3 regions of the Massilia luteola genome follow, and region 1 is predicted to be linked to each of the others. Evidence: predicted binding sites of a transcription regulator. Region 1 holds the regulator's gene; each other region holds the start of a gene.
What was found. The regulator HrcA, encoded in region 1, represses chaperone genes, less so after heat shock. The targets are predictions, from matches to a motif close to TTAGCACTCNNNNNNNNNGAGTGCTAA.

Region 2: the regulator HrcA is predicted to act here: its motif matches at 1,165-1,191, upstream of rpoH (RNA polymerase sigma factor RpoH).
Region 3: the regulator HrcA is predicted to act here: its motif matches at 1,266-1,292, upstream of groES (co-chaperone GroES).

What each region holds. Positions count from the first base shown of each region.
Region 1 is NZ_JAXOFN010000014.1:72,826-76,070, forward strand. It holds gene dapB (4-hydroxy-tetrahydrodipicolinate reductase) at 1-151, opposite strand, end outside; gene U9J41_RS15535 (outer membrane protein assembly factor BamE) at 151-726, opposite strand; gene fur (ferric iron uptake transcriptional regulator) at 857-1,285, shown strand; gene hrcA (heat-inducible transcriptional repressor HrcA) at 1,407-2,420, opposite strand; gene U9J41_RS15550 (HAD family hydrolase) at 2,493-3,203, opposite strand.
Region 2 is NZ_JAXOFN010000011.1:28,804-32,048, reverse strand. It holds gene ftsX (permease-like cell division protein FtsX) at 1-40, shown strand, start outside; gene U9J41_RS13055 (hypothetical protein) at 232-876, shown strand; gene rpoH (RNA polymerase sigma factor RpoH) at 1,323-2,213, shown strand; gene U9J41_RS13045 (LysR family transcriptional regulator) at 2,221-3,135, opposite strand.
Region 3 is NZ_JAXOFN010000042.1:36,928-40,172, reverse strand. It holds gene U9J41_RS26580 (EVE domain-containing protein) at 1-165, opposite strand, end outside; RNA gene ssrS (6S RNA) at 235-415, opposite strand; gene U9J41_RS26570 (cell division protein ZapA) at 460-771, opposite strand; gene U9J41_RS26565 (hypothetical protein) at 768-995, opposite strand; gene groES (co-chaperone GroES) at 1,385-1,675, shown strand; gene groL (chaperonin GroEL) at 1,714-3,245, shown strand, end outside.

The sequences.
Region 1 (3,245 bases):
AAAACGCGCCGGCGTCCGCATTGATGAACGGGGTGCCTTCGCGGTCGAGGGCGCCGGCCAGCCGGGCGTCCGGCGCAGCGGCGATGGTTTCGATCAGCATGCGGCCCATGCGGCCGCTGGCGCCGGCGACGGCGATTTTCAGTTGGGTCATCATTGTCCTCCGCCGCCACCGCCTTTGGCTGCCTCGTCGCGCTTGCGCTTGAGTTCGTCCAACGACTCCTGCTCGGATTGGGTTTCGTATTTCGAGATGCCGATCAGGCGATTGATGTATTCGCGTTCCGTCGGCAGGTTGCCGCCGTCAAAGTGGTCGACCTTGTCGTCCTTGAAAAAGACGGTGACGCGGCTGGTGGTCAGCTCGCCGTTGCCGCGCGCGAGGTAGAACGGATAATCCCAGCGGTCCGCGTGGAAGGCGTCCTGCAGCAGCGGGGTGCCGAGAATAAATTTCACCTGGTCGCGGGTCTGGCCGACTTTCAGCTGGTTCAGCATTTCCTGCGAGACGAAGTTGCCCTGCTGGATGTCCGGGCGGTAGGGCGAGAAGATCCAGAGGAATTTCTGCAGCTTGGTGACGGTCGTCGTCTGCGCGCCCGAATTCGCGATTGCCGCGGACTTGCCGGCATCGGCAGCGACCGCGGCGGGGGCGGTGCTCACCGGGGCTGCCGGCTGGGTCTGGTTGCGCCAGGCGGCGCAGCCGGACAGCGCCAACGTCATGCAGGCGAGGCCGGCCACGAGCGCTGCCCGGGCGTGGGAACGATGTAAAACGGCGTTAATGCGCATATCTGACCTTAAAAATCGATGAGGCGGGAGCTATCAAAACGCTATATCATAAAGCACTCCGCCCATATCCGAGTAACAAAACATGAGCAACAATCCAACCGACCTGAAAGCCAGCGGCCTGAAAGCGACCTTGCCTCGGCTAAAAATCCTGGAAATTTTCCAGAACAGCGCGGTGCGGCACCTGACGGCGGAAGACGTCTACAAGACCCTCCTGAACGAAAATATGGACGTAGGGCTGGCGACCGTCTACCGGGTGCTGACCCAGTTCGAGCAAGCAGGCCTGTTGAACCGCAATCACTTTGAAACCGGCAAGGCGATCTACGAGCTGAACGCCGGATCGCACCACGACCACCTCGTCTGCCTCGATTGCGGCCACGTGGAAGAGTTCTACGACGACGAAATCGAAAGCCGCCAGCAAAAGATCGCCAGCGAACGCGGCTTCAAGATCGCCGAGCACGCCCTGGCCATCTACGGCCACTGCCAGAAGACCGACTGCCCGCACCGGCACTAAACCAGGCGCAAACCGGTAGCGTGGGCATTTGAGGCCGGGGGCCTCAAATGAAACGTGCCCACGCGTAACGTATGCGGTACGCGAACGTCACGCGTGGGCGGAGGCGGCCCACCCTACCCCCTCATGTGTGGCTCAGCGCGCTCGACAGCAGCTTGGCCGTGATGTCGACGATCGGGATCACGCGCTCGTAGGCCATACGCGTGGGGCCGATGACGCCGAGGGTGCCGACGATCTTGCCGTTCACCTCGTACGACGCCGTGACGACGCTCATCTCGTCCATCGGCACGAGCTTCGATTCGCCGCCGATGAAGATCTGCACGCCGCCGGCCCGGCTCGATACGTCGAGCAATTGCATCAGGCCTGTTTTCTGCTCGAACATCTCGAACATCTGGCGCAGCGAGCTCATGTTGGAAGACAGGTCGGCCACGGACAGCAGGTTGCGCTCGCCCGCGATCACCATATCGTCCGTCTCGGCCAGCGCTTCGCTGCCGGCCTCCACCGCGGCCTGCATCAGGCGTCCCATGTCGTCGCGCAGCTGGCGCAGTTCGCCCGTCAGGCGGCCGCGCACCTCGTCGAACGACAGGCCGGCGAAATGCTGGTTCAGGTAATTGGCCGATTGGATCAGTTCGGACGGCGTGTAGTCGACGTCGGTCAGCAGCAGGCGGTTCTGGACGTCGCCGCGCGGGTCGACGATGACGAGCAGGATGCGCTTTTCCGACAGGCGCAGGAATTCGATCTGCTGGAACGCCGATTCGCGCCGCGGGCTCTGCACGACGCCGGCGAACTGCGACAGGGACGACAGCATCTGGGCCGCGTTGGCGATCATCTTCTGCGGCTGGTGCGCGGGCAGGCGCATGCCGGCCTCGACGGCGTTCTCGTCGATCTGCTGCACGGTCAACAGCGTGTCGACGAACAGGCGGTAGCCGCGCGGCGTGGGAATGCGGCCGGCCGACGTGTGCGGACTGGCGACGTAGCCCATTTCCTCGAGGTCGGCCATGATGTTGCGGATCGTGGCGGGCGAGAGGTCGAGGCCGGAAATCTTCGAGAGCGCGCGCGAACCGACCGGCTGGCCGTCGGCGATGTAGCGCTCGACCAGGGCTTTCAACAGGGTTTGTGCACGGTTATCGAGTTGCATGGCCTTGGAACGGAACGGACTGTCCGGTTGTTGTCATTTCTTTCATTATGCACGTTCGATCGACGGTGTGCGTTATCCGTGTTCGCGCTTGAGCCAGTCGAGCAGCTCGTCGAAGTCGCGCACGATCGCATCCGGCACCACCTCGTGTTCCAGGTGCCCGGTCGACCCCGTGCGGTTCATCCACACCGCGCGCAGGCCGGCGCGCTGGGCGCCCCGCACGTCGAGCAGCACGTCGTCGCCGACATACACCGCGTCCTCCGGCGCCACGCCCAGTTCCGCGCACGCGGCCAGGAAGATCGTCGCATCCGGCTTGGCCACGCCGAACTGCGACGCCGCCACCGACACCTTGAAATGGTGCGACAGGCCGATCGTCCGCAGGTCGGCATTACCGTTCGAAATCGAGCCGATCAGCACGTGGTTCTTCAGGCGCAGCAGGCCCGGCAGCACATCGTCGTACGGGACCACGGCATTGCGCGCGGCGAAAAACTGCGCCATCGCATGCTCGACCTTGGCGGCATCCTCGCCCGCTTCCTGGAACGCCTCCACGAGGCCGGCGTGGCGCAGCTTGCCGAGGTCGAGGTGGAATTCGGGCTTGCGCGCCAGCAGTTCCAGGCGCGCCTGGCGCAGGGTGTCGATGGTAAACCGCTCGGCCACGCGCGGCGCGTGCTCGCGCAACCAGGCGAACAACGTCTCTTCGGCCTGCAGGATCACGGGGGCGATGGGCCACAGCGTGTCGTCGAGGTCGAACAGGATGGCCTTGGGCCAGGCACGGCGCGTGTTCATGTGGGATTGCGGCTCCGGAAACGAAGCTTGGACAGTGGAAAG
Region 2 (3,245 bases), on a different contig from region 1:
CATGTTGTCGGTGCAGAGGCATCTGGCGCGGTTGCGCTGACCTCGCCAGGAGACCCTGCAAAAAACAAACCCGCCACGAGGGCGGGTTTGTTTCGAATCCGGGGTGGTCCCGCAGAACGGGACCAAAAACTGACCTGGCGTCATCACCGGTATGGAGGCTGGGAGAGGACAAATTCAGGGCTGCATCCACAGTATATCATCGTGAGCATGCACGATCAAAAATGATGCGCGATGGACTGGATCGACCTCGAAAAACACTTCTCTGCGGCGCGGCTGCGACGTTATCGTGCGTCATGCAATGGCGACGAAGCCAGGGCAGCAACAGCATATATCAACAACATATTGCTGGCAGAGGCGATGATGCCGATGCTGAGCGTGCTTGAGATCGCGCTGAAAAATGGGGCGCACCAGCGCCTGACGACCCTGTACCAGCGGACCGACTGGTGGGAAGCCTGGGCAAACGATCCATTATTTTCCTGGCAAGTTCGCGAGGTCGCCAACGCGAAAGTAAAACTGCAACGCCGGGCCGAAGAGCTTACACCCGATAAAATCATTGCGGAACTGCCCTTGGGTTTCTGGAGTTCTCTGTTCAACGTCCAGTTCCAGACTATCCTATGGAAAGACCTGTGCCTGGTTTTTCCACGCTGCCCGAAGCCACAACGCCAGCGCCACGTTGTTTCATCTTCACTCAATCAGATCCGGGCGTTGAGAAACCGCGTTTTCCATCACGAGCAATTACTTTGGTTGACGCCACCCCTCATCGATCTACACGATAAGGGTATCGAGGTTATCGGCTGGCTAGACCCAACACTTCCTCCATGGCTTGGCAGGCACGACCGTCTTCCCGCCACTTGGGCCGCCGCCCAGCCAATTTAATGCCCTGGTATCGCCGTCGTCCCGTGAACCCGTCCGCCGCCGGCCAGTCTAATCCGGCAGCGGACGCGAGGCATCGACCTACAGCACAACGTGCGCCAACCAACAGAAGGCGCATCACGGGTCGCCTAACCTGTCTTCTACCGATTTCAATCGAAATGAGCGCGGTGCTTGACGTGCATCATTTAAAACGCTCGTACCCTGCTCTACAGTTGAGTCGACCGAGTTTTTCGATTCCTGCGGGCAATACTTTAATGAAACTTAAACACATCTTGAGGGATATGGTGGCGCCTAGCACTCACCTCAAGAGAGTGCTAATATAACGTCAGACTATCGCGGGAAATGGTTTTGATAGCACCGTCAGCATCCCGACGCAAGCCAGCCAGTGGTGCCTCCGGGGCCCTGGAGATGGCGAGACGATGCAGCAGCTTAAATCAGAGGGAGTGACTATGTCCGCACAATCCGCATTGGTTCCGGCCGGCAGTCGTACTCTGGGACTGGGTTTCAGTGGCAATCTCGGTAATATCGACGCCTATATCTCGGCAGTGAACCGCCTGCCGATGCTGACCCACGAGGAAGAAGTTTCGCTGGCAACACGGCTGCAGGAAAAGAATGACCTGGACGCCGCACAAAAACTGGTGATGTCGCACCTGCGCCTGGTCGTGTCGATCGCGCGCGGCTACCTGGGCTATGGCCTGCCGCACGCCGACCTGATCCAGGAAGGCAATATCGGCCTGATGAAGGCCGTCAAACGTTTCGACCCGAACCAGGGCGTGCGCCTCGTGTCCTATGCGATGCACTGGATCAAGGCCGAGATGCACGAATACATCCTGAAGAACTGGCGTCTGGTCAAGGTTGCGACGACCAAGGCACAGCGCAAGCTGTTCTTCAACCTGCGCAGCAACAAGCAAGGTCTCGACGCCATGTCGCCGCAGCAAGTCGACGACCTGGCGAAGCTGCTCGACGTCAAGCGCGAAGAAGTGATCGAGATGGAAACGCGCCTGTCCGGCCGCGACATCGCGCTGGAAGCGCCGACCGACGACGAAGACGACAAGTTCTCGCCGATCGCCTACCTGTCCTCGGACCAGCAGGAACCGACCAAGGTCCTGGAAGGCGCGGAAAAAGTGCGCCTGCAATCGGAAGGCCTGGAAACGGCCCTCGGCAAGCTGGACCCGCGTTCGCGCCGCATCGTGGAAGCGCGCTGGCTGGCCAACGACGACGGCTCGGGCGCCACGCTGCACACGCTGGCCGAGGAATTCGGCGTGTCGGCCGAGCGCATCCGCCAGATCGAATCGGCCGCGCTGAAAAAGATGAAAACGGCGCTGGCGGCTTACGTGTAAGCCATCCTCAGCCGACAACAAGGGCACCTTCGGGTGCCTTTTGTTTTTCCGGCAACGCATGCGCCGCGCGCGCCCGCGCGAGGAAGACCGTCAGCGCGCTCGACACGTAGGCGTCGCGGCGGCGGACGAACAGGGTTTCCACGTCGGCCAGCCCGGGCGCCAGCGGATGCAGGATGACGTCGCCGTTGTCTGCCGCAAGCGCCGCCACGGCGCGCGGCAGCAGGGTGATGCCGACGTCGGCCGCGACGCAGGCCAGGATCGCGTCGAGCGAGCCGAATTCCAGCGGCCGGGCCGCGACGATGCCCAGCGACGCGAGCAGCGTGTCCAGACGCTGGCGGTACGAGCAGCCGCTGCGGAACACGATCGTGCGCAGGTCCGGCCGCCGGGCCAGCGCCTGCGGCGAGGCGACGGCCGGGCTCGTCACAAGGACCAGTTCCTCGCTGAACACGGGTTCCGCCAGCAGGTCGGGATGGTCCGCCGGCCCGGCCACGAACGCGCCGTCGAGGCGGCCGGCAAGCACGTCGTCGATCAGCGCCGCGCTCGTGCCGCCGTGCACCGCCAGGCGCACTTGCGGATGGGCGCGCGCAAAGCCGGCCAGGACGGGCGCCAGGCGCAGGGCCATCGTCGTTTCCAGCGCCCCGAGTTCCAGGCTGCCGGCCGGTTCGCCGTCGTCGCGCGCCGCCATTTTGACGTCCGCCATCAGCTTGGCGACGCGGCCGACGAGTGGCAGCATGCGCTGTCCGGCCGGCGTCGTCGACACGCCGCGCGCATGGCGCCGGAACAGCGCGACGCCCAGCTCGTGCTCCAGTGCGCGGATGCGTGCCGTCACGTTCGACTGCACGGTGTTCAGCTCGGCTGCGGCCCGGTTCATGCTGCCGTGGCGGGCGACGGTCTCGAAGGTTTTCAGGTCGGCCAGTTCCATATCGGTTCCTCTCAAGCGATGATCGAGCCTAGCACATATCTCCATTTCAGATAACGGCTATCCCAAACATTCGCTTCTGCAAATAGCTGGTATGACCTAAGCTGAATCGT
Region 3 (3,245 bases), on a different contig from region 1:
GGAGTGGTAGAACAGCACGCCGTCGCCCACCTGCATCTGGTCGCGCATGAAATTGCGGGCCTGGTAGTTGCGCACGCCGAACCAGGCGACGGTCTTGCCGGGGGCGTTGACCACGTCGGCGAAACTCACTTCATCGGGTTCGGACTTCATCAACCAGTAGCGCATGTGCGGCACTCCATCGGAAAAAATCAAAAAAAAAGCGGTTGCGACTCATGGTCCGCAACCGCTCGTGTGTTTATCCCCGCCTGTGCCGTTTTTGCCGGCATCCCGAACCTAATGGCTCAAGGTGGTCGCAGTCAGTTCAATTTCGGGTTCGTCGAACTAGCGACGATCGCGCCCACCGAACATGTTCCACAACCTATGCGAAAGAATGGTTCAAGGAATATATGGCAAATCTCGAACACCGCAGGGTAGACGGCAGTTTACTACGATGGACGGGCATGTCAAACGTTTTTGGTCTCAAGCGAGGTTTTCGTCGGCCGAGAGTGCGGCATCCAACACCGTGTGCATCGCTTCCAGTTTCTGCTTGACTTCGAGGATCGTCATGTCCGACAGCGGGCCTTGCGGCGCTTTCACGGACAGGAATTCGGCCGCCACCGACAGCGCCGCCATGACGGCGATGCGGTCAGTGCCGCGCACCTTGCCGGAGTCGCGCAGCGCGCACATTTTGCCGTCGAGATAGGCCACGGCTTCGCGCAAGGTCTTTTCTTCGCCGTCGCGGCACGCCAGGCGATAGGGCTGGCCCATGATGTTCACGTCGAGCTGGATCATTGGGGGGCCTCGGCGTCGTCGGAGGTTATGGGAGCGGGTTCGAGGTTGGCCAGCAGGCCTTCGACGCGCTGCTGGGCCGCGAGCAGCCGGTTCTTGAAGTCGACGTTTTCCGCGCTGAGCAAGGCGTTCGCCTGACGCAGCAGATAGTTCTCGCTGCGCAGCGCCTGGGTCAACTGGGCGAGCCGGTCGATCTTATCGGAGAGGTCTTGGAATTCGGAAATCATCCGTAACTATAGGTTGGAGTTGAATTTTTCGTCAACAGGCGCGCGTTCGCGTGCGCGCCGAGGCCGGCCGGTTCCACCGATCGTGCGCCCGCTGCCGGACGATCGGTGTTACTCTCGCATGATTATGCATTCATCAACCGCCACCCGGCATCTCGTCAGGTGGCGCGCCTGCGCATTGTCACATATCGGTCCTTCCGATTGCGAAGCGACAAAAAAGTCCATCGAAACCCGAACACTGTGGCTTGAAATGCTAAATTATCGTCCCTATAATTAGCACTCGTTAGTAGAGAGTGCTAACAAACCTTTCTACGCCGCTGCGCGCCGATCCCGAGGATGGTCCGCCGCGGTTCTTAGGAATAGCTTGTCAAATCAACCAAAAGGAGTTTTGCATGAACCTTCGCCCATTGCACGATCGCGTGATCGTGAAGCGTCTCGACCAGGAAACCAAGACCGCATCCGGCCTGATCATCCCTGACGCGGCGGCCGAGAAGCCGGACCAAGGTGAAGTGCTGGCTGTCGGCAACGGCAAAGTGCAAGAGAACGGCAACGTCCGTCCGCTGGAAGTGAAAGTCGGCGACCGCGTCCTGTTCGGCAAGTACTCGGGCCAGACCGTCAAGGTCAACGGCGACGAGCTGCTGGTCATGCGCGAAGAAGACATCATGGCCGTCGTGGCCCAGTAATTCGTCCAATAACTTCCTGAAGAATCGGAGAAATCAATATGGCAGCTAAAGATGTAATTTTCGGCGACGTCGCACGCGCCAAGATGGTTGAAGGCGTGAACATCCTCGCCAACGCAGTCAAGGTCACCCTGGGCCCGAAAGGCCGCAACGTCGTGCTGGAACGTTCGTTCGGCGCCCCGACCGTCACCAAGGACGGTGTCTCGGTCGCGAAAGAGATCGAACTGAAAGACAAGCTCATGAACATGGGCGCGCAGATGGTCAAGGAAGTCGCTTCGAAGACCAGCGACAACGCCGGTGACGGCACCACCACCGCGACCGTGCTGGCACAAGCCATCGTGCGCGAAGGCATGAAGTTCGTTGCCGCCGGCATGAACCCGATGGACCTGAAGCGCGGCATCGACAAGGCCGTCGCCGCCACCGTCGAAGAACTCAAGAAGATCGCCAAGCCGACCACGACCTCGAAAGAGATCGCCCAAGTCGGTACCATCTCGGCCAACTCGGATTCGTCCGTCGGCGAGCGCATCGCCGAGGCGATGGAAAAAGTCGGCAAGGAAGGCGTCATCACCGTCGAAGACGGCAAGTCGCTGAACGACGAGCTGGACATCGTCGAAGGCATGCAGTTCGACCGCGGCTACCTGTCGCCGTACTTCATCAACAACCCGGACAAGCAGGTCGCCGTCCACGAGAACCCGTTCATCCTGCTGTGCGACAAGAAGATCTCGAACATCCGTGATCTGCTGCCGGTGCTGGAGCAAGTCGCCAAGGCCGGCCGTCCGCTGGTGATCGTCGCCGAAGACATCGAAGGCGAAGCGCTGGCGACCCTGGTCGTCAACAACATCCGCGGCATCCTGAAGACCGTCGCCGTCAAGGCACCGGGCTTCGGCGACCGTCGCAAGGCCATGCTGGAAGACATCGCCATCCTGACCGGTGGCCAGGTCATCGCCGAAGAAGTCGGCCTGACGCTGGAAAAGGTCACGCTGAACGAACTGGGCCAGGCCAAGCGCGTCGAAGTGGGCAAGGAAAACACCATCATCATCGATGGCGCCGGCGCCGCCGAATCGATCGAAGCACGCGTCAAGATGGTCCGCGTCCAGATCGAAGAAGCGACCTCGGACTATGACCGCGAGAAGCTGCAGGAGCGCGTGGCCAAGCTGGCCGGCGGCGTTGCCGTCATCCGCGTCGGTGCCGCGACCGAAGTCGAAATGAAAGAGAAGAAAGCACGCGTGGAAGACGCGCTGCACGCCACCCGCGCTGCCGTCGAAGAAGGCATCGTCCCGGGCGGCGGCGTGGCCCTGCTGCGTGCGCGCGCCGCACTGCAAGTCAAAGGCGACAACCCTGACCAGGAAGCCGGCATCAAGATCGTCCTGCGCGCAATGGAAGAGCCGCTGCGCATGATCGTCCAGAACGCCGGCGAAGAGCCGTCGGTCGTCGTCGCCGCCGTCATCGCCGGCCAGGGCAACTACGGCTACAACGCCTCGAACGGCACCTATGGCGACATGGTCGAAATGGGCGTGCTGGATCCGGCCAAGGTCACCCGCTCGGCACTGCAGAACGCAGCGTCGATCGCCGG